3 regions of the Pseudoclavibacter chungangensis genome follow, and region 2 is predicted to be linked to each of the others. Evidence: riboswitches for the same ligand, from Rfam matches in the RefSeq annotation. Region 2 holds a riboswitch; each other region holds the start of a gene.
What was found. A riboswitch is a leader RNA that binds a small molecule or an ion and turns the genes downstream of it on or off. The one in region 2 is predicted to bind thiamine pyrophosphate.

Region 1 (10,256 bases), 1.9 Mb from region 2:
ATGCGTTCACGCTCCTCGCCGTCCACCGCCGCGGCGTGCCGCGTCACGATCTCGATCGCCGAACGCGTCGACGCGGCGAACGCCGGGTCGTCGTAGGTCGCGAGCCAGTCGCCGAACGGGTGGTCCGGACGTCGTCGCGCCGCGAGCCGCCGCCCGATGTCGTCGTACATCCAGAAGCACGGCAGGATCGCCGCGACGAGGCCCAGGTAGTCCCCCCGTGCGGCGAACGCGAGGAGGTGATCAACGTACGCCGAGGTCGTGTCGAACGGCTCCGCCGAGAAGAGCGACTCGTGCCCGACCCGGCCCGCGTGCAGCTCGGTCTCGGCCGCGATCGCCCCGTTCGCGCTCGCCGCCCAGAACGCCTGCTCCTCGGGCGTCGGCGCGAGCAGGCTCGCGGCCGCGAGCGCCCGCGCGTACTCGCGCAGGTAGAGCGCGTCCTGCGCGAGGTAGCGCACGAACGCCTCGCGATCGAGCGTGCCGTCACCGAGGTAGCGCACGAACGCGAGCTCGTCGGTCGCCGTGCGGATCGGTTCGATGCTCGCCCACCACGCGCGCTCCACCTCGGCCGCGCCAGGCGTGTTGCGGTCGCCGTCGGACGATGCGGGCTCCGCGGATGATCCGGGGATCACCCTATCGACGTGCGCGCCGAGCGGTCCGAGCGACCCCGCGGCGTCCCACAGCCCGACGAAGTGCGACACGGGGCCGCTGCCGCGCCCGACCGCGAGCGAGTCCGAGTCGCGCAGGGCCGCCGTCAGCCACCGCTTCGCCTCGCCGACGGCGGCGGGCCACGACCCGGTCCGCACGCGAAGCGTCGCGATCGCGGACGAGAGCGAACATCCCGTCCCGTGCGAATTCCGCGTGTCGACGCGGTCGGAGGTGAACTCGACGATCTCGCCGTCGGGCGCGACGAGCGCGTCGCGCGCGGCCGGCCCCTCGAGGTGGCCGCCCTTCGCGACTACGAGCACCCCATGGTCGGTGGCGAGCCGACGGGCCTGCTCGAGCAGTTCGTCCCATCCCGAGGCGGGCGGCGCCTCGACGAGGGCGGCGAGCTCCGGGACGTTGGGCGTCACGAGATCCACCTCGGCGAGGAGGGCCCGGATCGCCGCGACGGCCTCACCCGAGACGAGCGAGTCACCGCTCGCGGCGATCATCACCGGGTCGAGGACGACGAGCGGCGGACGCACCGCCGCGAGCCAGGCCGAAACGGCGGCGACGATGTGCTCGTCGAACAGCATGCCGATCTTGACGGCGTCGATCTCGACGTCGTCGCTCACGGCGTCGAGCTGCTCGACGAGGAACGCGGTCGGTGGAACGTGGATCGAGCGCACGCCCTGGGTGTTCTGCGCGACGAGTGCCGTGACGACGGCCATGCCGTACCCGCCGTTCGCGGCGATGCTCTTGAGGTCGGCCTGGATGCCCGCGCCGCCCGTCGGATCGGTGCCCGCGATGCTCAGCACCCGGGGCGGGGGTGCACCGGCATCGCGTCCCGTCGTGACGGCCGAGGTCGTCGCGTCGCTCATGCCGCCGCCTCCCAGACCCGACGCAGCTCCTCGGCGGCGGCCCGCGGGTCAGCTGCGGCGCAGATCCACGACACGACGGCCACGCCGTCGAGCCCGCCCGCGCGGAGCTCCGCGACGTCGCCGGGACGGATCCCGCCGATCGCGACGGCCGGCAGCGATGTTCCCCGGGCGAGGCGTGCGACCTCCTCGACCCCGATCCCCGCGGGTGCGTCGCGCTTCGACGCCGTGTCGCGCACGGCGCCGATACCGACGTAGTCGACGAGCGCACCGAGCGACGTCGCCTCGGCGAGCTCGGCGGGTGTCGCGGCGCTGAGCCCGAGCACGGCGTCGGGCCCGATGAGCGCCCGCGCATCGCGGGGGTGCAGATCGTCCTGCCCGAGGTGCACGCCCGCGAGCGCCGCACCGCGGGCTCGCGCCGCGAGAAAGACGTCCACGCGGTCGTTCACGAGCACGGGCACGTGCGCCGGCACCGCCGCCGCGACGGCGACGGCGAGATCGACGAACGCGCGCGCGGCGAGATCCTTGGCGCGCACCTGCACGCTCGTCACGCCGCCGGCGACGGCGAGCGCGACGGTGTCCGGCACCGTCCGGCCCGCGGCGGCGCACTGGTCCGGATCGGTCACGAGGTAGACGGCGAGATCGATGCTCACGACACACGTCCCGCCCGGACGATGTCGTCCGCCGTGAGCGCGTCGAGTGCATCGAGGAACGCGACGGCGAACGATCCGGGGCCGTTCGCGACCGCGGCCGCGAACTCGGCGGCGACCGCGTAGGCGGTGCAGGCCGCGACCGCGGCGTCGATCGGCCGCTCGGCGACCGCCGCGAACGCGGCGACGACGCCCCCGAGCGCACAGCCGCCACCCGTGACGCGGGTGAGGAGCGGATCGCCGTTCGCGATCCGGACGACGCTCTCGCCGTCGGTCACGAGATCGACGGGGCCGGAGACCGCGACGGCGCCACCCGTCGCGTTCGCGAGTGTGCGGGCCGCGTCGAGGGCGTCATCGACGTCCTGCTGCGAGTCGACGCCGCGCCCCGTCGCGGTCGCGCCCGCGAGCGCACTGATCTCGGAGGCGTTGCCGCGGATGATGGTCGGCCGTGCGGCGAGGAGCTCGGCGGCGAGCGCGGTCCGGACCGGCAGGGCACCCACCGCCACGGGGTCGAACACCCACGGCGTCCCGCCCGCGGTGGCGCCCGCCGCGGTCTCGAGCATCCCGAGGCGCTGCTCGCCGCTCGGCGTGCCGAGGTTCACGAGCGAGGCGGACGCGATGTCGCGAGCGAACAGTTCCGCCTCCCCCGGCACATCGGCCATGGCGGGGCTCGCACCGATCGCGAGGAGGGTGTTCGCCACGAAATTGACCGTGACGACGTTCGTGACGCACTGGACGAGCGGTGTCGTCCGGCGCACCTCCCCGAGCAACTCGGCGGCGGACGTGAGAACAGCAGATGGCGTACGCGTCATGCGCGACATCCCTTCGCTAGTACGAACTAGATCAGGTTCGACGGGTGTGATCTCAGCCCCGGTGGGGCACCCCGTGTCACTCTCCGCGGAAGGCTACCCGACTCGAGCGCCCGGCGACACCGCGACCGCCACCCACCCTGCAACCGCACCCCGCACTCCTCGGCCCTCGCACCGCCGTCCTCGCCCCTCGCACCACCGTCCTCGCCCCGCCGCGCGCCACGACGCCGCCCGCGCTCGCGTTCGCGCTCCGTCGAACAGCATCCAGCCGGGTTGTTGCTTCCGGGCCGCGGGCCCGGTAGCAACAACCCGGCTGGATCGCTCCGCGCGATGACGCGATGGTGGGAATCGGCGCCGCGATCGGGTGACGCGGTTGACGCTTGCTCGCGCGGGGAGGATCGTCGCACCCATGCGACCGAGACTCCTATCGTCCGCGACTTCGCGGCCCGCGCCGGGCACCACCGCCGATTCGCCGCGGTCCGTGCCGGACCGCGCGACCGACTCGTCACGGACCTCGCCGGACGCCACCGCCGATTCACCGCAGTCCACCCCGGACCGCATCTCCGACTCGCCGCAGCCTGTGCCGGAGCGCCCCGCCGCCGTCCTTCGGTCCGTGTCGGATCGTGCGTCCGCCGTGGTGCGGCACGCGCCGGGGCGTGCCGCCTGTGCGGGTCGGTGCGCCGACCGAGACGGGGCGTGGGCCGCATGAGCGCGCGCGAGGTCGACGTCATCATCATCGGCGCGGGACCCGTCGGCGAGAACGTCGCCGATCGCACGCGCGCCGCCGGGCTCGAGACGGTACTCGTCGAGCGCGAACTCGTCGGCGGCGAATGCTCGTACTGGGCGTGCATGCCGTCCAAGGCGCTCCTCGGTCCCGGCCGCCTGCTCGCCGCGGCGCGCGCGCTCCCCGGCGTCGCCGAGGCCGTGCGCGGCGGGCTCGACGTCGCCGCGGTCCTCGACCGCCGCGACGCGTTCACCTCGCACTGGTCCGACGCTGGCCAGGTCGACTGGGTCGAGGGCATCGGCGCCGAGCTCGTCCGCGGCACCGGGCGGATCGCGGGCGAGCGCACGGTCGAGGTCACCGGCGAGACGGGCGAGGTCACGACGTTGCGGGCGCGTGCCGCGGTCGTCGTCGCGACGGGCAGCACGGCACTCGTCCCCGACATCCCCGGACTCGCCGACATCGCACCGTGGACGAGTCGGGAGGCGACGAGCGCCCATACCGTGCCGAGCCGCCTCACCGTCGTGGGCGGCGGCGTCGTCGCGACCGAACTCGCGAGCGCGTTCGCCTCGCTCGGCAGCCGCGTGACGATGCTCGTCCGGCACGAGGTGCTGGGCGCGTTCGAGCCGTTCGCGCGCGAGCGCGTGACCGAGGGGCTGCGGGCCGCCGGCGTCGACGTCCGCACGGGTGTCGACATCCGTCACGTCGCTCGCACCGCCGATGGTGTGCACGTGACGACCGGCGACGGCGACATCGTGTCCGACGAGGTGCTCATCGCGACAGGTCGCGCGCCCGCGAGCGGCGACGTCGGCCTCGACTCGGTCGGCATCGCTCCCGGGGGCGCACTCGACGTCGACGACACGATGCTCGTCCCGGGCACCGACTGGCTCTACGGCGTCGGCGACGTGAACGGCCGCGCGCCGCTCACCCACCAGGGGAAGTACCAGGCCCGCGCGGCCGGTGACGCGATCGCCGCGCGGGCGGCGGGCCGCACACCCGACGACGCGCCGTGGGGTTTCGGCGTCGCGACGGCGGATCACGACGCGGTCCCGCAGGTCGTGTTCACCGACCCCGAGGTCGCCGCCGTCGGCCACACGGCCGCGTCGGCGGCGGACAAGGGGCGGCCCGTCCGAGTCGTCGACGTCGGGTTCTCGTCGGTCGCGGGCGCCGCACTCGAGGGCGATCGCGATCAGGGCGCCGCACGGCTCGTGATCGACCGCGAGCGCGACGTCGTGATCGGCGCGACCTTCGTGGGTCCGGCCGTCGCCGAGCTCGTGCACGCGGCCACGATCGCGATCGTCGGGGAGGTGCCCGTCGGCCGGCTCTGGCACGCGGTCCCCGCCTACCCCACGGTCAGCGAGATCTGGTTGCGCCTGCTCGAGGCGCTCGGCCGTCCGGAGGCCTGACACCGCCCTGGACCATCACGCGCCCGCACCGCGGGACGGCGCGGCGTCGTCTCGTTCCGGCGCGGACCGATCGGCGGTCGGCGCGCCGACGAGATCGTCGAGACGGGCGCCGAGCACACGGAGGGCACGCTCGAAGCCGTCGAGGTACGAGCCCATGTCCCCCGTGTCCCAGCTCTCGTTCGCGATGCGATGGGCGGCCGTGATCGCGGCCGCCCCGGCGCGGATCCCGACGTCGTCGGCCGGTGCGCCGGTGCGCTCCGCGAGCCACGCGGCGAGCCCGGCCTCGAGGTCACGGAGCGCGAGCAACCAGGCCGAGTACAGCGACGGCGTCTCGCGCAGGAGCGACACCCGGTCGCGATCGGTCTGCAGCTCGGCATCGCTCGACAGGAACCGGCGCACACAGTTCGACACCGCGGCCGTGACGGGAAGGTCGCGCGGTTCCCGCCGGAGCGCGTCGAGGAACGGCTCGAAGGTGCCCGGCGAGTGCTCGAAGACGATCGCCTCCTTGCTGCCGACGTAGCGGTACACGGTGCGCTCGGCGACGCCTGCGGCCCGCGCGATCTCGGCGATCGTCACCTCGTCGAAGCCGCGCTCCCGGAAGAGTGCGATCGCGTGCGTTCGAATGCGTCGCTGCATCTCGGCCGCGCGAATCTGCCAGCCGGGGCTCCGCGTCATCGGCACAGCGTAGCAGCGCGACGACACCCTGACATGGACTGCCACATTCACTTAGGCTGCCCTAATATGAAGCGCGTTCCCAACGCTCGCCACACGGCGAGGACGTGCGCCACCCACTGGAGAACCCATGCCACTGCGTCGAACCTCGCTCCTCGCTCCACCGCTCCTGCTCGCGCTGCTCCTCACCGCGTGCACCCCGGCGACGGGCGAGGACACGGCCGAAGCCGCGTGCCACGACGTCGAGCACGAGCTCGGTACCGCCTGCGTCCCCGACGACCCGCAGCGTGTCGTCGTGCTCGATCCGCTCATGACGCTGCCCACCCTCATCGAGCTCGACGTCCCCGTCGTCGGTGCGGCGAGCATCTACCCGGACGGCGCGGTGTTCCCCGACTACCTCGATCCGGCGGATCTCGAGGGCATCGAAGTCGTGGGCGGCATGCTCGATCCGAGTCCCGAGGCGATCGCAGCGCTCGACCCCGATCTCATCATCCTCGACGCCACGAACGGCGCGTCCTCCTTCGATCGCATGCAATCGATCGCACCCACCGTCGCGGTGCCCTACGCGTTCTACAACGACGCGTGGCTCGACGACGTCCGCTTCCTCGCCGGCGTCGTCGGGAAGTCGGCCGAGATCGACTCGGGCATCGCCGCCTACGAGACGCGCGCCGCCGAGGTCGCGTCATCGCTCGGGACGCGCGGCGGCGACCTCACGCTCACGCGCGTCGACGTCTACGAGGGGTCGCCGCTGTACTACCGCAGCGGGTGCACGTGGTTCGGCACCGTCCTCACGGATGCGGGCGTGACCCAACCGTCCTCACAGCAGCCCGACGACTGCACGATGTTCGACTACTCGACCGTCGTCGTGCCGCTGTCCCTCGAGGAGCTCTCCGTCGTGGACTCGGCGACGATCGTCGGCTACCAGCAGAAGACGGACGGCGTGAGCGCCGATGCGAGCCCGTTCACCGCGCTCGAGGGCAATGAGCTGTGGCAGGCGCTGCCCGCCGTGCGCACCGGGTCGGTGCACGTCATGGGGGATGCGTGGGGGCTCGGCGTCTCGCTCACGGCGGCCCACGTGATCCTCGACGACCTGGAGACGACGGTCTTCCCGGTGTGACCCGGTGCGGGCGTGGCTCGGCGTCGGCTCAGGACGCCGGGAGGGGCCACACCCCCGACGTGCCGCGGCGGTGCGAGTCGACGAGGTGGGTGTCGATCATGCCGATCGCCTCCATGAGCGCGTGCATCGTCGTGGGCCCGACGAAGCGGAACCCGTGCGCGCGGAGGGCCTTCGCGAGCGCCGTCGACTCGGCCGAGCGCGTCGGGATCTCCTCGAGTGTGCGAGGAGTCGGCGTGCGGGCCGGACGGAACGACCACACGAGGTCCACGAGGCCCCCACCGTCACGCAATGCGACGGTCGCGCGGGCGTTCGCGATCGTCGCCTCGATCTTGGCCCGATTGCGGACGATGCCCGCGTCGGCCAGCAGCCGCTCGACGTCGGCATCGCCGTAGTCGGCCACCGTATCGGGTACGAAGCCGCCGAACGCGGAGCGGAAGGCGGGCCGCTTGCGCAGGATCGTCGCCCAGCTCAGCCCGGACTGGAACGCCTCGAGACTGATGCGCTCGAACAGGCCGGTCTCGTCGCGCACGGGCAGGCCCCACTCGGTGTCGTAGTACTCGCGCAACAGCGGATCGCTCGCCGCCCACGTCGGACGCGCGAGCCCGTCGTCGCCGACCACGACACCCGAACCCGCGTCCGCTCCCGTCGTCGCTCCATCACCCATCGTCGTCCACCCTCCGCTCGACATCGCCCGTTCCCGACTGCGTCAACCGTCTCACGCCCCTCGGACGTGCGGGCCGGTCGTTCTCACGGTGCGAGGCCCGTCGAGCGCAGCGTGAGATTGATGCGGCCCGAGGCGAGGCCGATGCCGCTCGGGGCGGTGCCCGGGTGGATCCGGACGACACCGTGGAACGCGAGCCGTGCGGGGCCGCCGAACACGAACAGGTCACCCGACGCGAGCCGGATGTCCTCGTACGGCCGTCCGCGTCCCGCCGTGTTGCCGAACCGGAAGGTGCAACTGTCGCCGATGGAGATCGACACCACGGGCGCGCCGGACGGTTCGTCGCGGTCCTGGTGCATGCCCATGTGCGCGTCGAGGTCGTAGTAGTTCGCGAGCACCGCGTCGGGGGTGTACGACGCGGCCGTCTCGGCATCGCCCGTCGCGGCGATCGCACGACGACCGAGGCGGACGAGCCAATCGGGCACCGGCAGGACCGCGCGGCCGTTGACGTCGTCCGCGACACGCGAGTAGCCGCCCGGCCTCCAGTGCCTACCGAGACAGACGTTGCGGACGCTCATCTCGTGCGCGCCGACGCGCGGGTGCCGGATGGGGACGGGGCCGTCCGCCCACTCCGCGAAGCGACGCACGATCCAGGCCTGCTGTTCGACGTCGAGCCAATCCGGCACCCAGGTCGCACCGGGCGCGAGGACGCGCGGAACGCGCTCGAACGCGTCGTCGCCGAAGAGCTGGGTCACCGCACCCTCCCGAACCGCCGACGCCGGTTCCGACGCCAGGTCCCATGCTCCCACGAGGGCCCTACATCGCACGCGCGGCGCATCCCCGTCACCCCGTGCTGCGCGGGCTCGTCCCGGCGGCCGCCGTTCATGCGCGCCGCTCGAGCGCGAGCAGGAGTCGCTTCGCGGCTTCGCCGCCCGCGTAGCCGCCTGCCGAGCCGTCGGCCCGCAGCACGCGGTGGCACGGCACGACGATCGGCACGGGATTCGTGGCGCACGCCGTTCCCACGGCCCGGGCCGCACCGGGCCGGCCGACGACGCGCGCGAGCTCGCCGTAACTCGTCGTGGTGCCGAACGGGATGTCGGGCAGCGCGGCCTGCACGAGAGCGCGGAACCCGTGCGCGAGGCGATGGTCGACGGGCAGTTCGAACGCCCGCCGCCGGCCGTCGAAGTACTCGTCGAGCTGACGGGCGACCGGATCGGTTCGTGCCGGGTCCTCGAGCACACGCGCGCCGATGCGGGTCGCGAGCTCCTCGAGCGCGGCGTCGAACCCCTGGCGCTCGAACGCGATGCGGACGATCCCGCGCTCCGTGACCGCGACGAGGAGCGGGCCGAGGGGTGAATCGACCGTGCGATGCCCGACGTCGACGAGCGCCTCGTCGTTCGCCCGCGTCGCGAGACGCACGCGCAGACGCGCGAGGTCGTCGCCGGGAATCGGGAGTCCCGAGCGGAGATCCGCCGGGTCGGTCCGCCCGGCGCCACCCTCGTCCACCTCGGTCGTGCCGTCGATCGTCATCGTGCGTCCTCCTCCGTTCCCGTCGTGCCCTCGCCCGCGGCGCGGGTGACAGCCGGGGCGTTGCTCGTGCTCGCCTTCGTGTCCGTGCTCGCCTTCGTGTTGGTGTTCACCGTCGTCCTCGATCCCGGGGTCGTGCTCATTCCGGTGCTCGTGCGCGGACTCGCACGCCCCCGACTCCCGTGGCCCGTCCCCTCGGCCAGCGGGTCCTCTCGCGCCGCGCGACGCCGCAGCGTCCTGATGCCGTCCGCGCACGCGCGCCTCGCCGCGTCCGGCGTGCCACCGATGAGCGCCGCGGTCTCCGCGTGTGTGAGACCCGCGAGGTGGTGGGCCGAGACCGCGAGGCGCTGCCGCTCGGGCAGCGCCGCGACCGCGTCCCACAGATCGAGATCCCGCACCCCCGGTCGCCCGATCGTCGACGGCCGCTCGGGGAGTTCGGCCACGGGGATCGCGACGTGGGCCCGAGCGCGCACGATGTCGATGCACTTGCGCTGCGCGACGCGCACGAGCCACGCCTCGACGTTCGAGTCGTCCGGCAGTTCGGGCCACGCACGCAACGCCGCGAGGAACGTCTCGGACCACGCGTCCTCGGCATCGGCCGTCGCGCCGAGACTCGCGCGGCACACCCGCAGCACCGTCTCGCCGTGGGCGCGGACGGCCCGATCGAACGGTGTCCTCACGTCGTTCCCCACCGGGCCCGCGCCCCCGTCGACGTGTGCCGCACGCTCAGAACAACCGCCCGGCTCGCACGTGCTCCGGCTCCTCCAGGTCGAGCAGGAACCGCTTGCGTTCGAGGCCACCGGCGAATCCCGTGAGCGAGCCGTCGGCACCGAGCACCCGATGACACGGGATGACGATGCTGATCGGATTGTGCCCCACGCACTGGCCGACGCGCTGCGCGAGGTGCGGGTTGCCGAGCCGCGCGGCGAGTGCCCCGTACGTCGTCGTCTCGCCGAAGGGGATCTCGCGCAGGAGGGCCCACACGCGCTCCGACAGCTCGTCGCCGGACGTGTGCACCGCGATGTCGAACGCCCGGCGCCGCCCGTCGAAGTACGCCTCGAGCTGCTTCGCGAGGCGGGAGAACACGTCGTCGTCCGATGCCTCGACGCGGCCACCGATCGAGTCGGGCGCGGGCGGGTAGCGGTGCGCGGGGAAGTAGAGGCCGGTGAGCACGTC
Region 2 (10,256 bases):
CGGCGAGTCCTGCCCCAGCCGCAGCACGTCCCACCACCACGCGTTCTCGCGCGGCACCTGGACGCCCTGGTGGTTCGGGACGATGTCGACGAGGACGTGCAGCCCCAGCTCGTGCGCGTCGGACGAGAAGCGCTCGAGCGCCTCCGGCCCACCGCGCGCCGCGTCGACGCGCGTCGGGTCGACGACGTCGTAGCCGTGGTCGGACCCCTCACCGGACTGCAGCAGCGGCGAGAGGTAGACCCAGTCGACACCGAGTGCCCGGAGGTAGGGGAGCACCTCCCTCGCGGCGTCGAGGTCGAACGTCGGCGTGATCTGCAGGCGATACGTGCTCGCGGGGTGTCCCAAGGCGTCCTCCGAGACGAGAGTGTCGAGACGAGACTATTGGGTCGGGTCTGGGCGTTTGATGATGGGGATGGGCGTCGTGAGCGAGGCGACCGAGGCGGCGACCGAGTGGTCCGGCTCCGCGGGGGTCTCCGCGTACGCGCGCATGACGACGAGCGAACGCGGCTCGAGCGGGAACGTCCCGCCCGCCTCGAACGGCCCCTCACCCGAGTGCTCGCCCGAGGTGTCGATGACGATCTCCCACGGGTGGTCGAGCCCGAGCGAGGGCACGGTCGTCGGGACCGTCGTGTCGGAGGCGTTGAAGTAGATGATGAAGTCGACGTCGACGATCTTCTCGCCGCGGTCACCGCGCCCCGCGATCGCGTTCCCGTTCAGGAACACGCCCATCGAACGGACGTACTCGCTGTTCCAATCGGACGTGCGCATCTGCGATCCGTCGGTCGACAGCCACAGGATGTCGGGCAGGCCCGCGAGGTCCTCTCGGTCGACGACCTTGCCGTCGAAGAAGCCGCGCCGGCGGAACGTGGGGTGCTCCGCCCGCAGCTTGGAGACGGCGCGGGTGAACTCGATGAGCGGCTCGTCGGCCTGGTCCCAGTGCACCCAGCTCAGCTCGTTGTCCTGCGCGTAGGTATTGTTGTTGCCCTGCTGCGTGCGGCCCATCTCGTCGCCGTGCAGCAACATCGGCACGCCCTGACTGAGCAGCAGCGTCGCGATGAAGTTGCGCTGCTGGCGCGCGCGCATGAGCTGGATCTCACGATCGTCGGTCGGGCCCTCCGCGCCCAGGTTGTACGAGCGGTTGTGGCTCTCGCCGTCGCGCCCGTCCTCACCGTTCGCGTCGTTGTGCTTCTCGTTGTACGAGACGAGGTCCTTGAGCGTGAACCCGTCGTGGGCCGTGACGAAGTTGATCGACGCGAAGGGACGACGGCCCGAGCTCGCGTAGAGGTCGGCCGAGCCCGTGATGCGGCTCGCGAACTCACCGAGCGTCGACGGCTCGCCGCGCCAGAAATCGCGCACCGTGTCGCGGTACTTGCCGTTCCACTCCGTCCACAGGGGCGGGAAGTTGCCGACCTGGTAGCCGCCGGGCCCGACGTCCCACGGCTCGGCGATGAGCTTCACCTGTGAGACCACCGGGTCCTGGTGCACGAGGTCGAAGAAGGCCGACAGCTTGTCGACGTCGTGCAGTTCGCGTGCGAGCGTCGAGGCGAGGTCGAACCGGAAGCCGTCGACGTGCATCTCGGTCACCCAGTAGCGCAGCGAGTCCATGATGAGCTGCAGTGAGTGCGGGTGGCGCATGTTGAACGAGTTGCCGGTGCCGGTGTAGTCCGTGTAGTAGCGGGCGTCGTTCGGCTCGAGGCGGTAGTAGGCGGCGTTGTCGATGCCGCGGAAGCTGAGTGTGGGGCCGAGGTGATTGCCCTCGGCGGTGTGGTTGTAGACGACGTCGAGGATGACCTCGATGCCGTTGAGGTGCATCTCCTTCACCATCGACTTGAACTCCTGGACCTGCTGGCCGAGGGTGCCCGCCGAGGCGTACTCGGCGTGCGGTGCGAAGAAGCCGATCGTGTTGTAGCCCCAGTAGTTGCGCAGGCCCTTCTCGAGCAGCGTCGAGTCCTGCACGAACTGGTGAACCGGCATGAGCTCGATCGCGGTGACCCCGAGTCGCTTGAGGTGGTCGACGACCGCCGGGTGTGCGACGCCCGCGTAGGTGCCGCGGATCTCCTCCGGCACGGCGGGGTGGAGCTCGGTGAGGCCCTTCACATGGGCCTCGTAGACGAAGGAGTCCTGGTAGGGCGTGCGCGGCGCACGGTCACCGGCCCAGTCGAAGAACGGGTTGATGACGACGCTCTTCATCATGTGGGATGCCGAGTCGTCGTCGTTGAACGAGTCGGGGTCGCCGAAGTTGTAGCTGAACAGCGACTGGTCCCAGTCGATCTCGCCCGTCGTCGCCTTCGCGTACGGGTCCAGGAGGAGCTTCGCGGGGTTCGAGCGCTTGCCCGAGGCGGGGTCGTACGCGCCGTGGACGCGGTAGCCGTAGCGCTGTCCCGGCTGCACCTGCGGGAGGTAGCAGTGCCACACGAACGCGTCCTTCTCGAGGAGCGGCACGCGGGTCTCGGTGCCGCTCTCGTCGAACAGAGACAGCTCGATGCTCTCGGCGACCTCGCTGAAGATCGCGAAGTTCGTCCCGGATCCGTCGAAGGTCGCGCCGAGCGGGTACGGCGTGCCTGGCCAGCTTTGCATGGGTCGTTCGTTCCTCCGATGTCGGAGCGCGAGGTGCGCCCGCCGCCCGAGCGGCGGATGCTCAACGGTAGCGGACGCCCTCCCGTGGTGCTCGACGCGAACTCGGCCCGGCGCGACGCATCGCGACGCGCACAGCCGCCGTGGCGTCGCACCGCCTACCATGCGGCCATGGCGAACGTTACTGAGCGAGTGCTCGACAACATCAAGCGGATCGGTGTCCAGACGGCCTACGGCGACAAGGTCGAACTCGGGTCGACGACCCTCGTTCCCGTCGCGCTGGCCGGCTTCGGTTTCGGCGTCGGCGAGGCCGAGGGCAAGGGTGGTGGCTCGGAGGCGGCCGAGCCCAATGGCGGTGCCGGTTCGGGTGGCGGCGGTGGCGGTTTCTCCGTCCCCATCGGCGCGTATGTGAACGACGAATTCGGCACGCGGTTCCAGCCCAACATCATCGCGCTGCTCGGCGTCTCGCTGCCGCTCGCGGCGGTCGTCGGCTGGGCGCTCCCTCGAATCATCAAGGCGCTCAAGCGCTGATCCTCGCCGCCCGTCGGGAACGCCACGCGCCCGCCCCGTTCCGCCTCGCGGAGGGGCGGGCGCTCGGCGTCCGCGGGGGCGTCCCGCGTCGTGTCGATGCCGATCCCGATGACATCGAAATGCTCAGGTAAGGCTTTCCTTTCGCCTTTCTTTCGGCATTCAGGCAGCCTTTCCTGGCTATACAGAATGCATTTCGAAGCGCATCATGAATGAACCCAGATGCATGGGATCAGCATCTGAAGGAGCGCGCCATGACCATGCTCGCCGACCTGCCCACCGTCTCCGGCTGCACGGCGACGGACTGCGGCTACAACCACGACGGCTGCCACGCGGGAGCCATCACGATCAGCAGCAACGGCGCCGACTGCGCGACGTTCCTCCCGCTCGGCATCGACGGTGGCCTGCCCAAGGTCGTCACCGCCGTCGGCGCCTGCCAGCGCACCGAGTGCGTGTTCAACAGCGCCGCCGTGTGCACCGCGGCCTCGGTGCGCATCGAGGGTGGTCACGGTCCGGCGCACTGCCAGACCTTCCAGGCCGCCTGACCCCGCGCACGACGACCGCGAACGCCCCGGACCTCGGTCCGGGGCGTTCGACGTTGGTGGCGCATTCCGGCGCTTCCCACGACGCTGCCATTCCCGTAGTGTGCTCGTCACCACGGGAGTCCGGTAGTCCGGGCTGAGAGGAAGGCACGAGCCTTCGACCGTCGAACCTGATCCGGATCATGCCGACGCAGGGAGGCAGGACCGGCGATGCGCATTCGCGCCTCGTCGCCCGTGTGATGCGTACGAGGAAGGACGCCACATGGACGACGAGAAGCGGGTCGATATCGAGGGGTCCGGGGCCGTCACGGCGCCACCGGTGCGAGGGGCCGGAACAGGCGTGTTGCGGTGGCGTGTCGTCGACATCGTCACGGCAGCGGTCATCGGCGTCGCGTGCGGCGTCCTGTTCGTCGTCTGGAACAGCGTGGGCTACGCGTGGATGCTCGCCGCGGACGCGCTCACGCCCGGGCTCGGCGGGACGTCGACCGGCATCTGGCTGCTCGGCGGCGTACTCGGCGGCCTCATCATCCGCAAGCCCGGCGCGGCATTCTTCGTCGAGGTGCTCGCGGCCACGGTCTCGATGCTCATGGGGAGCCAGTTCGCGATGGAGACGGTGTTCATCGGCGTCGCGCAGGGCCTCGGTGCCGAACTCGTCGCGATGTGCTTCCGCTACCGCGGTTCGGGCGCGCCGTTCGCGGTGCTGCTCGGCGTCGGGTCCGCGGTCGGCACCGTGACGTACGGGATCGTGCAGGGGAATCTCGCGAAGGGGCTCGCGTACAACCTGATCTACGTCTCGTGCACGCTCGCCTCCGGTGCCGTGCTGGCGGGTCTCGTCGGGTGGCTCCTCACCCGTGCGCTCGCACGCCCCGGTGTCCTGGCGCGCTTCGCGTCGGGACGTGAGATCGCCCCCGGCTGATCCGTCGGTGTGCGGCCCGAACTCGGCGCCCACGTAACCCGCAGCGCCTCGACGATCTCCTCGGCGAGGGCGCTCGGCACCCGCTCGCTCATCGTGCACACGAGCGTGACGGGCTCGGGCTCGGTGCGCAACGGCAGGGGCGCGAGCCCGCTCGCCGAGGCCGTGGGATCGGGCAGCGCGCTCACGCCGAGACCGCTGCGCACCGCCGAGAGCAGGCCCGTGAGATCGTGGCACTCGCGGACGATCCGGCCGGACCGGCCGGCGGACGATGCGAGGATCCGGCCGCGGACCGTGCACGTCCCTGCGAACACGACGAGGGGGAGCGGCCGGTCGTCGCCGTCGAAGGTGGCCGTCCGTGCCCCCACCCAGCGCAGGGCGACCCGGCCGATGCGCCTCGATCGGGATCCCAGATCCTCGAGCCCGATCGCGACGTCGGCCCGCCCCGCCGTCACGAGCGAACGCGCCTGATCCGAGCGATGGAACTCGAGCCGGACGCGACGATCGGGGGCCGAACGAGCGACGACGTCGCTCACGGCCGACAGCGCCGAATGCGTCGCGAACTGTGAGGCCGCGATCACGAGTTCCGCGTCGTCAGGGCCCGTGAGTCGATCGAGCGCCTCGTCGTGCACGGCGAGAATGCGCCGCGCCGCCTGGAGCAACGATTCACCGCGTGGCGTGAACATCACCGACCTGCCGTCCGGCTCGACGATGGGCCCGCCCACGATCGCCTCGAGCCGGCGCAGGTGGCCGCTCACCGTGGAGGTCGAGACGTGGAGCGAGGTGGCGGCCCGCCGGACGCCCGCGAACGCGGCGACGGCGACGAGGCTGCGCAGGGCGACGAGATCGAGATCCGGCATGTGCCGAGTGTGCGCCGGGTGACCGGGAATCCTCCGGAACGTTCGAGGATCCCGAACGGTCATGCGGTGCCGCGTGTGCTCGGCGCAGGCTCCGAGCATGTCCAGATCGACCCTCGCACTCGCCTCGCTCACCGTCCTGCTCTACGCGGCCAACTACCCCCTGGCCGCCCTCGCCCTCGGGGCGACAACCCCGTTCCTGCTGTTGACCATCCGATTCACCGCCTCCGCGGTCGCCCTCTGGGGCATCGTCCGGGCTCGCCGCAGCACCCTGCCGAGGGGCCGCGCACTCGCGTGGACGATCCTCGCGGGAGCCGGCGTCCAGGGGGCGCAGTTCCTGAGCGCCTACCGGGGCATGTCGCACGGGGTCTCACCGACCGTCACGGCGCTCGTGATCGCGATGAATCCCGTCCTCACCGCAGTGCTGCTCGGCGTCGTCACGCGGCGACGGGAGTCGCCCGCGGGAGTCGTCGCACTCGTGCTCGCGACCGCGTCCGTCCTGCTCGGCTGCCTCCCCCGCGGTGCTCGCCGACCCACGGATCGGGCCGGGGGTCATCGCGACGATCGTCGCGCTGCCCGGTCTCGCCGCCGGCTCCATCCTGCAGGCGCGTCGCGCGGCCGACGTCGATCCGGTCGTCTTCACGGCGATCGGTGTGACGGTCGCCGCCCCCGCCGCCGCGGCGGTCTCGTTCCTCGAACCACAACACCTGAGCGGCGGCGCGCCGGAGTTCGCGCTCATCGCACTCGTCACGGCCGTCGGGACGGTCGGGACGTTCGGTTACGCGGCCGTCGTGCGCCGTGCGGGTGCCCGGTTCGCGTCGATGCTCTTCGCCGTCATCCCCGGCACGGCGGCGGTGATCGGCGCGATCCTGACGGCCGCGCCGCTCGGGCCCGTCCAGCTCACGGCCCTCGGGATCGGCGCCGTGGCCTGTGCGGTCGAGCCGCTGCGGCGCGGTGCCGCTAGACTGCTGGGGAACACGGGAGTCCGGTGGTCCGGGCTGAGAGGAAGGCACGAGCCTTCGACCGTCGAACCTGATCCGGATCATGCCGGCGCAGGGAGACCTTCTCGGTGAGGCGCGAAGCGCCGCACCACCCGTGCACCTCCTCATCGAGAAAGGGCACGACCTTGTCGAACCGTTCACCCAAGACCACCGCGGACGCCGCTCGTCCGAGCACGACGACCGAGCGGCGCACGACGCGCTGGCGCGTCGTCGACATCATCACGGCCGCGGTCGTCGGTGTCGCATGTGGGCTCATCTTCGTCGCCTGGAACACGGTCGGCTACGCGTGGTTCCTCGCGGCGGACGCCGTGACCCCGGGCCTCGGCGGGACCGCAACCGGCATCTGGCTGCTCGGCGGCGTGCTCGGCGGGCTCATCATCCGCAAGCCCGGCGCGGCACTGTTCGTCGAGGTGCTCGCGGCCGTCGTCTCCATGCTCCTCGGCAGCCAGTGGTCGATCGAGACCGTCTACTCGGGGCTCGCACAGGGCATCGGCGCCGAACTCGTGTTCGCCGCCTTCGCATACCGTCGCTTCGGCCTGCCGGTCGCCGTGCTCGCGGGCGCCGGATCCGGGCTCGCCGCGATCGTCCTCGAACTGTTCCTGAGCGCCAACATCGCGAAGGGCCTCGGCTTCAACCTCGTCTACGCCTCCTGCACGATCGTCTCCGGTGCCGTGCTCGCGGGCGTCGTCGGGTGGCTCCTCGTCCGGGCGCTCGCCAGGACGGGCGCGCTCTCGCGGTTCGCGGCCGGACGAGACAGCGCGCGCGTATGAGCGGAGGCGTCGGCGTCGAGGCGCGCGGGTGGGGGTGGCGGCACGCGGGACGTCGCCGCGCCGCTCTCGCGGGACTCGACCTCGTCGTCGAGCCGGGCGAGCGGGTGCTCCTGCTCGGCCCGTCGGGTGCCGGCAAATCCACGTTCGTCCGCGCGCTCGCGGGCGTGCTCGGCGGTGAGGACGAGGGGGAGGAGACGGGCGAACTCCTCGTCGGCGGCCGTGACCCCGCGCGCGAACGCGTCGCCGCGGGCCTCGTGCTGCAGGATCCGCAGGCGAACACCATCTTCGGTCGGGTCGGCGACGACGTCGCGTTCGGTTGCGAGAACCTCGGCGTCGAGCGCGATGAGATCTGGCGCCGGGTCCGCGAGGCACTCGACGCCGTCGGGCTGCGGCTGCCGCTCGACCGCTCGACCGCGGCGCTCTCGGGCGGCGAGCGACAGCGGCTCGCGCTCGCGGGGGTGCTCGCGATGCGTCCCGGGCTGCTGCTGCTCGACGAACCGACCGCGAACCTCGACCCCGCGGGCGTCATCGAGGTGCGCGATGCCGTCGCCGAGGTCGTGCGCCGGACGGGCGCGACGCTCATCGTGATCGAGCACCGCGTCGACGCCTGGCTCGAACTCGTCGACCGGGCCGTCGTCCTCGAGGCCGGCGGCGGCGTGCGCGCCGACGCCGCCCCGGATCGGCTCATCGCCGAGCGCGGCGCCGAACTCGCGGCGGACGGTGCCTGGGTACCGGGCATCCCCGTCGTGTTCGAACGGTCGACGCCGAGCGACGGCGAGACCCTCCTGTCGACGGACGCGCTCGACGTGGGGCGCGGTGGCGATGCGCCGCTCGTGCAGCGGGGCCTCGAGGTCACCGTCCCGGCCGGGACGTCCACGGTCGTGACGGGGCCGAACGGCGTCGGCAAGACGACGTTCGCCCACACGCTCGCGGGCCTGCTCGCCCCACGTGCCGGGCGGGTCGTCGCGAGCGATGCGCTCGCGCGCGGCGTCGGCCCCGAGCCGATCCGCTGGCGGTCGCGGGCCCTGCTCTCCCGTATCGGCACGGTCTTCCAGGAGCCCGCCCACCAGTTCGTCGCCGCGACCGTCCGGCGCGAACTCGAGGTCGGCCCGCGCGCGGCGAAACGCGGTGAGGCCGAGATCACGGCGACGGCCGACGAACTGCTCGATGCGCTGCGCCTCGACCACCTCGCGAACGCGAGCCCCTTCACGCTCTCGGGGGGCGAGCAGCGCCGGCTGTCCGTCGCGACCGTCCTCGCGACCGCACCGCGCGTCATCGTGCTCGACGAGCCCACGTTCGGGCAGGACCGCCGGACGTGGCTCGAACTCGTCGGCCTCATGTCGCGGCTCGTGAACGAGGGGCACGCGCTCGTCTCCGTGACACACGACCTCGACGTCGTCCGCGTGCTCGGCGACCACGTCGTCGAACTGGAGCGCGCCGCATGAGCGTCGACACGCGCCCCGGGCCCCCGACGACGACCGGACACGTGCGGTTCCTCGATCGCGTCAACCCCGTCGCGGCGTTCGCGGCGGCCATCTGCTACTCGATCCCGATGCTGTTCACGATCGACGCCGTGAGCGCGCTCGTGGGGCTCGGCGGTGCAGCGGTGCTGCTCGGTCTCGCGGGTGCGACGCCGCGCGATGTCGTCCGGCGGGCCTGGCCGCTGTTCATCGCCGCACCCGTCTCGGCGATCAGCATGCTCCTGTACGCGCAACCGGGTGGACACGTCTACGGCACGTTCCTCCTCGCGACGGTGTCCGACAACTCCATCCGTCTGTCGATCGCGGTCGGCCTGCGCGTGCTCGCGATCGGGGTCCCCACGCTCGTGGTCCTCGCCGGTGTCGACGCGACACGACTCGCGGACGGCCTCGCGCAACTGTGCCGGTTCCCGTCGCGCTTCGTGCTCGGTGCGCTCGCCGGCATCCGGCTCTTCGACGTGTTCCGCGACGACTGGACCGCCATGGCGCAAGCACGGCGCGCGCGGGGGCTCGGGGACTCCGGCGCGATCCGTCGGGGACTCACCATGGCGTTCGCGTTGCTCGTGCTCGCCATCAGACGTGGCGGTGTGCTCGCGACGGCGATGGAGGCGCGCGGCTTCGACGGCGGCGAACGCACGTGGGCCCGACCCTCGACGCTCGGCCGCGACGATCTCGTCCTCGTCCTCGGTGCGATCCTCCTCGCGGCGGCCGCACTCACGACCTCGATCGTGACGGGCTCGTTCAGCCTCGTGGGGACGGGCGCCTCGTGACGGGCGCGCAGTGCGTCCTCGTGGACGGGCGCTCGGGCACGGGCAAGACGACGCTCGCCGCGCGACTCGCGCGCACACTCGGCGGCACCGTCGTACACCTCGACGACCTCTACCCCGGGTGGTCCGGCCTGCGGGCGGGGAGCGAGTACGCGACGCGAGCGGTGCTCGAGCCGCTCGCGCGCGGCGAGATGCCGTGCTGGCGACGCTGGAACTGGTTCGAGGACCGTCGCGCCGAGACGCACCGCGTGACGCTCGGCCCGCCCATCGTCGTCGAGGGGTGCGGTGCGCTCTCGCGCGCGAACCGGTCGCTCGCGACGCTCGGCGTGTGGCTCGAACTCGACGAGCCGACGAGACACGCCCGAGCGGTCGCGCGCGACGGCGACGACTCGTGGTGGGCGGGCTGGCGCGCGGAGGAGGACGCGTTCATCGCGTCGGAGTCGCCCGCATCCCTCGCCGACGTCGTCGTCGACTGCGCGGCGTCCGCACGCCCCGGGGAGCAGACGCTCGTCGAGCGGATCGTCGACCGGCTCCGGTCCGAGGCCGCGCGTCGGAGTGTCGTCGCGTCCGGCGAACCGGCGCCCGTGGCCCGGGCTCGCTGACGCCGCGGTCGCGTCCCCGGTCGCTCGCCGCGGCTCGTCGACGTCGCTCGCCCGGGGAGTTCGCCGATGTCGTTCGCCCGTTCAGTTCGTGGGCGCGCTTCGCCTGGCCGGGGTGGTTCGCGTGTTCGGCTCGCCCGGGTGGCGGTTCGCCTGTTCAGTGCGCCGGCCCAGGGATGGGCGCAGCCGGCCGACAGCGGGACGGGGCAGTCTCCGAACGCCGGACC
Region 3 (10,256 bases), 1.3 Mb from region 2:
TCGTCGAGCTCGCGAAGCGCGGTGGCCACGACATCGTCCGGCCGCGGCACCCGGGGACACCGCTCCTGCGCGACTACACGGGCACGCCGACCTACGTCCCGAATCCCCGCTGGGTGGCGCACGGCCGCTTCGTGCCGTTCGACGAGCCGCGACCCGTCACGGTCGGTTCCGCCGCGCCCGGGCTCGAGCACGTGTACGATGCACCGGGCGTGGTGGAGTTCGAGCTGCGCGGCGAGCCGCTGCGACTCACGGTCTTCGGCGGCCACGGAGGCGGCTACCTCGCGCTGTTCACCGACGAGACGAGCGGCGTCACGACGTACGCCGCGAACCGGTCGCTGTCGATCGCGTCCCCGGACGCCGACGGCGGCGTCGTGCTCGACTTCAACCGCGCCGTGAACCTCCCGTGCGCGTACACCGATCACGCGACGTGTCCCCTGCCGCCCGCCGAGAACCGGCTGCCGGTCGCGATCGAGGCCGGCGAGAAGACGCCCGTCGAGCGGCTGCGGGCCGCCTCGTGAGGGTCCAGCTGCTCGACATCATCCCCTACCGCACGAATCCCGTGTCGGGCCGGCTCGTCAGCCCGGCCGACCGGTTCGCGCAGGCCGTCGACAACGCGCGACTCGCCGAGGCGCTCGGGCTCGACGCCGTCTCGATCGGCGAACGCCACGCGGGTGCGTTCCTGTCGTCGTCGCCGACCGTGCTGCTCGGTGCGATCGCCGCGGTGACCTCGCGTGTGCGACTCCAGACGGGCGTCACGGTGCTCCCCCTGCACGACCCCGTGCGCATCGCGGAGGACTACGCGACGCTCGATCAGCTCTCGCGCGGCCGCCTCGAGATCACGATCGGCAAGGGCAACGAGACCCGCCAGTACCCGCACTTCGGGCTCGACATCGAGGAGCAGTGGGAGCTGCTCGCCGACAAGTACGAACTGCTGCGTCGCCTGTGGCGCGAGGAGGACGTGGACTGGGCGGCGACGCCGTACACGCGTGCCCAGACCGGCACGACGACCCTGCCGCGGCCCTACGCCGGAGCCCCGCGCGTGTGGCACGGCTCGGCGACGACACTGACCTCGGCGCGTCTCGCGGGACGCTGGGGAGACCCGCTCTTCACGGCGAACGCGATCCAGCCCCTGCCGAACTACGCCGTGCTCGTCGACCACTACCGGCAGACGTACGAGCGTGCGGGCCACGACCCGCGCTTCGCCTACGTCGGCGCGGGTTCCGGGCCGCTCGTCGTCGCCGACACGACGGCCGAGGCGAAGGCGGAGTACGGGCAGATCTACGAGAAGTTGCGCGCCGCGACGAACGTCCCGGGCAACAACTCCCCGTACCGCGACATCGATCACGCGATCGCCGACGGGCCGGCGCTCGTCGGCTCACCGCAGCAGGTGATCGACAAGATCGGGACGTTCCACGCCGCCTTCGGGCACGACGTGCAATCGGTGAGTCTGCCGACCACGCTGCCGCTCGAGCGGCAGCAGGAGATCCTGGCGCGCTTCGCGAGCGAGGTCGTCCCCGTGCTCCGTCGCGAGTTCCCGACGACGCTCTGGTCGGACGAGGACCCCTACGGCGGCCGCCCGGCCGCGGCCGGTGGCACCGTCGCGGACGCCGCCGCCGAGGTCGAACGGACGCGCGCAGCGAGCGTCGTCTGAGCGCGCGGACACGACGAGGACGGCCCCGATCCGAGTGGATCGGGGCCGTCCTCGTCGCTCACCGCACCGGCCGGCCGACCGGTGTGGTGCCGCTCACGCCTCCTGGGGCGCGTCGGCGATGCGGATGAGCTTCTTGTTCACGAACTCGTCGATACCGAGCGAGCCGAGCTCACGACCGGAGCCGGAGTTCTTGACGCCACCGAACGGGAGCTCCGCCGAGTCGCCGCCGACCTGGTTGACGTAGACCATGCCGGCCTCGAGCCGCTCCGCGACCGCGAGCGCGGCACCGTGGTCCTCGGAGATGACGACCGAGCCGAGCCCGTAGGGCGTGTCGTTCGCGAGCTCGATCGCCTCGTCGACCGACGCGACCCGGTACACCTGCGCGACGGGACCGAACAGTTCCTGCCGGAAGACGGGGTTGTCGGGCGAGACGCCCGTGAGCACACCGGGCGTGATGAACGCGCCGTCGCGCTCACCGCCGACGAGCGTCGCACCACCCTCGACCGCGCTCGCGAGCTGCTTCTCGAGCGTGACCGCCGCCTTCTCGCTCGAGAGCGGGCCGAGGTCGCCGCCCTCCTGCGTCGGGTCGGTCGCGACCGTGAGCGCCTGCATCGCGGCCGTGAACTTCTCGACGAACGCGTCGTAGTACTCGTCGAGCACGATGAGCCGCTTCGAGCCGTTGCACGCCTGGCCGCTGTTCTCGAGCCGGCCGGCGACGGCCTTCTCGACCGTGTCGTCGAGGTCGGAGGTGGACAGCACGATGAACGGGTCGGAGCCGCCGAGCTCGAGCACGACCTTCTTGAGGTTGCGACCCGCGATCTCCGCGACCGCGGCGCCCGCGCGCTCCGAGCCCGTGAGCGAGACGCCGCGCACGCGCGGGTCCGCGATGATCTCGGCGATCTGCTCGTGCGAGGCGAACAGGTTCGTGTACACGCCCTCCGCCGCACCCGCGTCGTCGAAGATGCGCTGGATCGCGAGCGCCGACTCCGGGCACTGTTCCGCGTGCTTGAGGACGATGGGGTTGCCGAGGATGACGTTCGGCCCCGCGAAGCGCGCCACCTGGTAGTAGGGGAAGTTCCACGGCATGATGCCGAGCAGCGGCCCGAGCGGGTCCTTGCGGATGATCGCGAACCCGCCACCGAGCGCGTCGATCTTCTGGTCGGCGAGGAACGTCTCGGCGTTGTCGGCGTAGTACTGGTAGATGTCGGCCGAGAACTCGACCTCACCGCGGGCCTGGTCGATGGGCTTGCCCATCTCGCGGACGATGATCTCGGAGAGCTCGTCGATGCGGTCGCGGTGCAGTTGCGCGACCGCCCCGATGAGCGCGGCACGTTCGGCGACGGTCGTGGCGCGCGACCAGTTCGTGTACGCGGCGAACGCGCCCGCGACGGCCTGCTCGACGTCCGCGGCCGATGCGGTGGGGAAGGTCTCCCCCGTCTCGCCGGTGGCCGGGTTGACGACCTCGTAGCTCGTCATGAATCCTCCTTGAATCGATGCGATGGTTCCGCGTCTCCCGAACATAGGGCACGACCCATCGGATCGGTGGGGTGCGGCCGGGAATCGGCGGACGGTCCGATCCTAAATGAGCGCCGTTAGTTTTCAATGGGTGCGCCGGACGTCGCACGCACGGCGCCCCGTTCACGTCTCCGTCCGAGGCGGAGCACCGCGACACCGACGAGGACGAAGCCGAGGATCTGGCTCAGGAGCACGGTGCCGTCGTCGTTCGCCTCGAAGGGCACGAGCCGCAGGCCGATGTGCAGACCCCAGTGGATCCCGACGCTCCCCCAGACCGACCCCGTGACGTGGAAGAACGCGGCCGCCGCGAATCCGAAGGCCCCCGCCGCGAGCGCGTAGAGCGACCGCTCCCAGGCGCCCTCGGCGCTCGACTGCGAGACGAGGTGCAGCACTCCGAACAGGAGCGAGCTGAGGACGATGACGCCCCACGCCGGCATGCGGCCACGCAGCGCACTCATGAGGTGTCCGCGGAAGACGAGCTCCTCGGGGAACGCCTGGCTGCACAGCGCGTACACACAGCTCAGCACGAGGAGCAGCGTGAGCTCGCCGGGGCCGACGGTCTCGGGCGCCGTGAATCCCCACGCCCCACCCGCGAGGACCTGGCCGACGAGCGCCGACGCGGCGACGATCGCGAACGCCGCGAGCGCCGCGGGCACGACGAGCCACAGCCGGGAGACGGGCAGGATCCCGATGGTGCGGAACGGCAGGCGGGCGAGCCGGCGGAGCAGGAACACGACGAGGATCGCTGTCGCGCACATCGGCACGGCGATGCCGAATGCGAGGAACGACGCCGTGACCGGGGTGAGGTCGTCCCCCGCGAGCGGCGCGAGCAGGAACTGCGCGAGCATGCCCGCGGGGATCATGACGACGAGCGTGAGGACGCTCGAGACCGCGACGGTCACGGGATGCCGCCAGAAGCGCACCCGTCGTGTCGCGAGGTCCGTCGTGGCGGCGTCGTGGCCGGGAGCCGGCCGCGGCCGCCCGGCGGGGCCCGCGAGCGGCACCGAGTGCGCCCGCGCCGCATCCGTGTGAGATGTCCCGTGGTCCGACATGTCGTTCCTCCGTTTCGCCGGTCGAGCACCGTCCCTCGATCGTCCGTCGACACCGCCTCGCACCGCGCGTCCCGAACGGCACGCATCCGCATGACCAAGGTCACGACCTCGGTCCGCCGCGAGCGCCCCGACGTACATTCGCTCTATGTCGCATCGACCGCTCGGACGCGCGCACCCGCAGTACATCGACCTCGCCTTCGCGCTCACGCTGGCCCCGGCGGTCATCGACTTCCTCGTGCAGTCCGCCTGGTCGCTGCTGCCGCCACCGTGGCTCGGCGCCCTGAATCTGCTCGCGGTCGTGGGGCTGTGGTTCGTGCTGCGCTGGGACCGGCGCCGACCGGTCGTCGGCGTGGCACTCGCGATCCTGTTCGTGCTCGTCGCGCTCGCGCTCGGTCTGACCGCCTCGGCCGGTATGCACCTGTTCGTCCCATTGCTCGGTTTCGCGAACCTGTCGTTCGTGATCGGCCCCCGTGTCACGACCCTCGCGGTCGGTGGGGTCGTCCTCCTCCTTTCGGTGACGCAGTGGCTCGTGTTCGACGGGGAGCCGGGCACCGTGCTCGGCACGGGCCTGCTCATGACCGCGGGCGGCGGACTCGCCGTCGCGCTCGGGGCGACGGCCGCGCGCGCGGAGGGGGAACGCGACGAGGCGCTCGCGCTCGCCGCACGCATCCGCAAGCTCACGCTCGCCGAGGAACGCGCGCGGATGAGCCGCGAGATGCACGACTCGGTCGGCCACCACCTCACGGTCGCGACGATGTCGCTCGGTAACGCGTCGTTGCTGCGCGGCGGCGACGAGGAGGGCGCGTGGACGCAGATCGAGGGCGCTCGATCGAGCGTCGAGCGTGCGCTCAGCGAGACGCGCCTGTGGGTGCGCGCCCTTCGGCCGACGTCGCTCGACGAGCGCGGACTCGTCGGCGCGCTCCGAGCCCTCACCTCCTCCTCCGGGGGCATCGACGTCCGCCTCGACGTCGAGGGACCGGCAGACGAGCTCGCGGCCGAGGCGGCGCTCACCCTGTACCGGGCCGCGCAGGAGGGGGTCGCGAACGCGGTGCGCCATGCGGGCGCGAAGCGGGTGTCCGTCGCCGTGCGGGTCGACGGAACGGCGACCGAGTTGCTCGTGGTGGACGACGGCGTGCCCGCGCACGAGGTCGTCGAGGGATTCGGTCTCTCGGCCCTGCGCGAGCGGGCCGTCGCGCTCGGCGGCACCATGACCCTCACGCCCGGTTCCCCGGATCGGCCCGGCACGACCCTCCGCGTGCACGTCCCGTCCCACGACATCGACGCGACGGGGCGTGCCGGATGATCCGCGTCCTCGTCGTCGACGACCAGCCGCTCATCCGCGATGCCCTCCGCGTCATGCTCGGGACGACCGACGATCTGCGGGTCGTCGCCGACGCGGCCGACGGCCTCGGCGCCCTCGACGTGCTCCGATCCGTGGTCGTCGACGTCGCACTCGTCGACGCGCGCATGCCGGGACTCGACGGACCGGAGCTCATCGAGCGTCTGCGTGAGCCCCATCCGCGAGTGCCGTGCATCGTGCTCACGACGTTCGACGACGAGGAGCTGCTGCTCCGGGCGCTCGGCGCGGGCGCGAAGGGATACCTCCTGAAGGACGCATCACCGGGCGACATCGGCGACGCGGTCCGGCGCGTGCACGGGGGCGGGACGGTGCTCGGTTCGGTCCCCGCCGAACTCCTCGTCGCTCGAGTCCTCGCCTCACCCCGGGGCGGGCCGACGACAGCCCCTGATCTCACCGAGCGCGAGCGCGAGGTGCTCGACGCCCTGCTCGAGGGACTCTCCAACCGCGAGATCGCGCAGCGCCTGTTCCTCTCGACGGGCAGCGTGAAGAACGTCGTCACGAGCGTGCTGCGCAAGCACGGCGTGCGCGACCGGGCTCGCCTCATCGCGCACTACGCGCGCTGATCGGCGTCGCGTTGCCCAGGCAACGGCGCGACCCGACGCGCGCGCATAGATTCGGGGCATGACGAGCCCCGATGTGTCCCCCGTCGACCTCGCTGCACTCGGCACCGAGCTGCTCGACGCGGCACGCTCGGCCCCTGCACGACGGGCCGCCCGATCGGTTCACGCGGGCGAGCTGCTGCGACAGACGGTGCTCGCCCTGCTCGACGGGACGGCGCTCGGCGAGCACGAGAGCCCGCCGGAGGCGACGCTGCAGATGCTGCGCGGCCGGGTCGTGCTCGTCGGCGACGGACGGGAGTGGGACCTCGTGGCCGGCACGCTCATCGGCATCCCGCCGGAGCGGCACGCCGTGCGTGCGATCGAGGACAGCGTGTTCCTCCTCACGGTCCGGCACGAGGCGCCCGCGAGCGGGACGATCGCCGACACGACGCGAACGGGAGCGGAGCGATGACCGACGAGACGAGGGTGCCGTTCGAGGAACGCGCGGCGGCGAACACGCCGGGACACTGGCTCCTCGCGCGGCTCGGGAAGCGGGTCCTCCGCCCCGGCGGGCTCCGGCTCACGCGCCGCCTGCTCGCGCACGCCGACATCGCGGGGGCGGACGTCGTCGAGCTCGCGCCGGGGCTCGGCCGGACCGCGATCGACGTCATCGCCGCGCATCCGGGCTCGTACACGGGTGTGGAACGTGATCCGGACGCGGTGCGCCTGACGGCGCGCGCCGTCGGCGACGCGGGGCGCGTCGTCGAGGCCGATGCGGCCGAGACGGGGCTCCCGGCCGCAAGCGCGGATCTCGTGATCGGCGAGGCGATGCTCACGATGCAGTCCGAGCGCGGCAAGCACGCGATCGTCTCGGAGGCCGTTCGGCTGCTCCGGCCGGGCGGTCGCTACGCGATCCACGAGCTCGGCCTGCATCCGGACGACCTCGATCCGGACGTCACGAGCGCCCTCCAGCGGGACCTCGCCCGCACGATCAAGGTCAACGCCCGGCCGCTCACGGTCGCGGAGTGGCGCGCGCTGCTGGAAGGCGCCGGGCTCGTCGTCGAGTGGACGGGCAGCGAGCCGATGGCGCTCCTGCAGATGCGGCGGAACCTGGCCGACGAGGGGCTCGTCGGCACGCTGCGCATCCTCCGGAACGTGCTGCGCGACGCCGATGCACGGCGACGCGTGCTCGCGATGCGTCGCCTGTTCGCCGCGAACGAGGACCGGCTGCGCGGCGTCGCGCTCGGTGCGAGACGACCGGCACGCTGACGCGTCGGCGGGCGTTCCGCGCCCGACCGACCGTCAGCGCGGCGCGGGGAGCCCGAGCCGTTCGCGCAGCGTCGTCGCCCCGGCGTCCTCGGCGAGCGGGCGACGACCGCGTCGGCGCAGGATCGGGACGACGTGCTCGACGAACTCCTCGATGCCGCCGGGCAGGGTCGGCGGCATGAGATTGAATCCGTCCGCACCACCCGCGTCGACCCAGCGTTCGATCTCGTCCGCCACCTGCTCGGGCGTCCCGATGAAGGTCGCGTGTCCCCCGCCGGCCGCGAGGACGCCGAGGAGTTCACGGACCGTGGGGTTCCGGGTCGCCACGATCCTGAGCACGGTCGCGTAGCGTCCCTTCGGCCCCTCGAAGGACGAGAGCGGTGCGAGTTCGGGAACGGGCGCGTCGAGGTCCCACTCGCTCGTGTCCCGGCCGACGAAGAACGCCAGTTGGCGGAGGCTGTCCTCGACGGGCAGCAGCTCGTCGAGGGCACGACGCCGCTCGCGCGCCTCCCGCTCCGTCGACGCGACGTGCGTCACGAGTCCCGGCATCACGGCGATGCCGTCGGGGTCGCGGCCGAACGCGCTCGCTCGGCGACGGACGTCGTCGCGGAACTCCCGCGCCTGTTCGAGGTCCCACGCGACGGCGTAGATCCCTTCCGCGGAGCGGGCGGCGAGGTCTCGGCCCTGCTCCGACGCCCCCGCCTGGAACACGACGGGGTGTCCCTGCGGCGAGCTCGGGACGTTCAGCGGGCCGGCCACGTCGAACGCCTCGCCGTGATGGTCGATCGGACGCAGCGCGTGCGCGTCGACATACGAGCCGTGACGATCGGCGCGGATCGCGTCGCGCGGCCACGACCGCCACAGGCCGCGCAGCACCTCCACGAACTCCGCCGCCCGCGCATAGCGCTCCGCATGCGGTGGGAGCCGCTCCATGCCGTGGTTCCGCGCCTCGTCGTCGGTCATCGACGTGACGACGTTGATCCCGGCCCGACCGTGTGAGACGTGGTCGAGGCCGGCGAGCTGGCGGGCCGCGTGGAACGGATCCCAGAACGTGCTCGATACCGTCGTGATGAGTCCGATCCGTTCGGTCGCGGCCGCGATCGCCGCGAGGGTCGTGATCGGTTCGAGGAGCCAGAGCGGCCCCCGCGAGACCGCGCCGACGCCGAGCGCCTGGCCGTCGGCGAGGAAGAACGCGTCCAGGCCGCCCCGCTCGGCGGTGCGGGCAAGCTCCGTCCAGTAGCCGATGTCGCCGAGCCGTTCCACGCTCGAATCGGGCGCCCGCCAGGCCGCGGAATGGTGCCCGCAGCCGAATGCGAACAAGCCCAGTCGGATCGTGCGGCGTGCGTCGGTCGTCGTCATGGGCCGTGGTCCTCTCGGCGAGTGGCGAGGTCCGCCCGAGGTCTCGTCCGGCCGCGTGCGGCTCCGCCGCGACGGGTCCGACGACGATGCCCGGACATTCCCTTCGCCAGTACGAACTGGATCAGGTTCGACGGGTCTGTTCTCAGCCGTTCGCGACGGCACCCCGTGTCACTTCGGCCAGCATACGCACGCCCGGGCCGCCGCCGCACGGGCACATCCTCGCTCGGTGCGGCCAGGTGGTCTCAGGACGTCGCCGGGGTCCGGAGCGAGCTCGTCCCGTCGCGCCACATGGCGATCGGCAGGTCCGGCGTGTCGAAACCGGGCACCACACCGGTGCGCTCGAACCCGTGGCGCGCGTAGAGCCGGGCACTCCGCTCGGTCGACGCCTCGAGGTATGCCGCCGCCCGACCGACCGGCGCGTCGAGCCGTTCGGGTCGCGACTCGATGAGTGCCGAGCCGACACCCGTCCGCGGCCCTCGCCCGCGGTGCCGCCCACGGCCTCACCGATGACGGCGTCCGCATCGCATCGCATCGCATCGCATCGCATCGCATCGCATCGCATCGCATCGCATCGCATCGCATCGCATCGCATCGGCGAGCATCTCCGCAACGGCCTCGACATCCGTGTCGGTCGCGGCGTGACGGGATTCATGGCTCATCGTCGGGTCAAGTTCCGAGCTTCTCGAGCCCGTCGGCTGCACGCCCACTGAACCGTGGGCGTCCGCGACGCGGTCCGCACATCCGCCGATCGACACCCCGCGTCCTCAGTCGGCCACGAGCCCACCGTCCACGACGAGGTTCTGGCCCGTCACCGCGCGGGACCACGGTGACGCGAAGAAGAGGACGGCATCGGCGAACTCGGTCGGCGTCGTGACGCGGCGCAGCGGCGTGCTCGCCGCGATCGCATCGAACACGGCCGCGGGGGTCGCGGCGCTCGCGTCGGTCGTCCGCAGCAGCCCGCCGCTGACCATGTTGACCGTGATGCCGCGCGGCCCGAGATCCGATGCGAACGTGCGCGTGAGCGACAGGAGCGCCGCCTTGGCAGCGGTGTAGTCGTGATACGGCACGACGGGGTTCTGGAAGAGATTCGTGCCGATGTTGACGATCCGGCCGGACCCCGCCCGCTCGAAGCCGGACAGCGCCGACTGCACGGTGTTGAGGGCGCCCTCCACGGAGCCGGCGAACTGCGCGGCGAATGCACCGTAGGCGATCTCGTCGGCCTTCGCGCGGCCGTCCCCGTCGAACGAGAAGTCGACGAGCGCGTTGTTGATGACCGTCGTCACGGGACCGCCGAACGCGGATTCCCCCGCGGCGAACAGCGCCTCGACCTCGGCCCGGTCCCGCACGTCGCCGCGGACGGCGACGGCGCGTTCCGGGTGGGCCGCCGCGAGCGCCTCCGCCTCGTCGCGGCTCGCGTGGTAGTCGACCAAGACGCACGCGCCCGCGTCGAGGAACGCCTGGGAGATCGCGCGGCCGAGGCCGCGCGCACCGCCCGTGACGAGCACGATCTGCTC

Region 1: linked by a shared signal. The riboswitch ahead of thiM (hydroxyethylthiazole kinase) and the one ahead of HNR16_RS10560 (ECF transporter S component) in region 2 are both predicted to bind thiamine pyrophosphate.
Region 3: linked by a shared signal. The riboswitch ahead of HNR16_RS04840 (LLM class flavin-dependent oxidoreductase) and the one ahead of HNR16_RS10560 (ECF transporter S component) in region 2 are both predicted to bind thiamine pyrophosphate.

Annotation. Positions count from the first base shown of each region.
Region 1 is NZ_JACCFV010000001.1:449,644-459,899, reverse strand. It holds gene HNR16_RS01980 (bifunctional hydroxymethylpyrimidine kinase/phosphomethylpyrimidine kinase) at 1-1,520, opposite strand, end outside; gene thiE (thiamine phosphate synthase) at 1,517-2,170, opposite strand; gene thiM (hydroxyethylthiazole kinase) at 2,167-2,979, opposite strand; TPP riboswitch at 2,971-3,063, opposite strand; gene HNR16_RS01965 (dihydrolipoyl dehydrogenase family protein) at 3,682-5,103, shown strand; gene HNR16_RS01960 (TetR/AcrR family transcriptional regulator) at 5,119-5,778, opposite strand; gene HNR16_RS01955 (iron-siderophore ABC transporter substrate-binding protein) at 5,906-6,892, shown strand; gene HNR16_RS01950 (DNA-3-methyladenine glycosylase I) at 6,921-7,556, opposite strand; gene HNR16_RS01945 (alpha-ketoglutarate-dependent dioxygenase AlkB family protein) at 7,640-8,308, opposite strand; gene HNR16_RS01940 (methylated-DNA--[protein]-cysteine S-methyltransferase) at 8,436-9,083, opposite strand; gene HNR16_RS18000 (RNA polymerase sigma factor) at 9,080-9,760, opposite strand; gene HNR16_RS01930 (methylated-DNA--[protein]-cysteine S-methyltransferase) at 9,807-10,256, opposite strand, start outside.
Region 2 is NZ_JACCFV010000001.1:2,342,443-2,352,698, reverse strand. It holds gene treY (malto-oligosyltrehalose synthase) at 1-345, opposite strand, end outside; gene glgX (glycogen debranching protein GlgX) at 379-2,577, opposite strand; gene HNR16_RS10580 (hypothetical protein) at 2,746-3,105, shown strand; gene HNR16_RS10575 (DUF1540 domain-containing protein) at 3,357-3,647, shown strand; gene HNR16_RS18275 (ECF transporter S component) at 3,907-4,560, shown strand; partial or broken gene HNR16_RS10570 (LysR family transcriptional regulator) at 4,611-5,417, opposite strand; partial or broken gene HNR16_RS19120 (EamA family transporter) at 5,479-5,907, shown strand; partial or broken gene HNR16_RS19115 (EamA family transporter) at 5,936-6,337, shown strand; TPP riboswitch at 6,382-6,490, shown strand; gene HNR16_RS10560 (ECF transporter S component) at 6,541-7,185, shown strand; gene HNR16_RS10555 (ABC transporter ATP-binding protein) at 7,182-8,630, shown strand; gene HNR16_RS10550 (energy-coupling factor transporter transmembrane component T family protein) at 8,627-9,433, shown strand; gene HNR16_RS10545 (nucleoside/nucleotide kinase family protein) at 9,430-10,032, shown strand.
Region 3 is NZ_JACCFV010000001.1:1,082,146-1,092,401, reverse strand. It holds gene HNR16_RS04880 (DUF1684 domain-containing protein) at 1-518, shown strand, start outside; gene HNR16_RS04875 (LLM class flavin-dependent oxidoreductase) at 515-1,651, shown strand; gene HNR16_RS04870 (NAD-dependent succinate-semialdehyde dehydrogenase) at 1,745-3,127, opposite strand; gene HNR16_RS04865 (CPBP family intramembrane glutamic endopeptidase) at 3,244-4,218, opposite strand; gene HNR16_RS04860 (sensor histidine kinase) at 4,364-5,521, shown strand; gene HNR16_RS04855 (response regulator transcription factor) at 5,518-6,141, shown strand; gene HNR16_RS04850 (cupin domain-containing protein) at 6,200-6,589, shown strand; gene HNR16_RS04845 (class I SAM-dependent methyltransferase) at 6,586-7,386, shown strand; gene HNR16_RS04840 (LLM class flavin-dependent oxidoreductase) at 7,420-8,742, opposite strand; TPP riboswitch at 8,823-8,918, opposite strand; gene HNR16_RS04835 (3-oxoacyl-ACP reductase) at 9,507-10,256, opposite strand, start outside.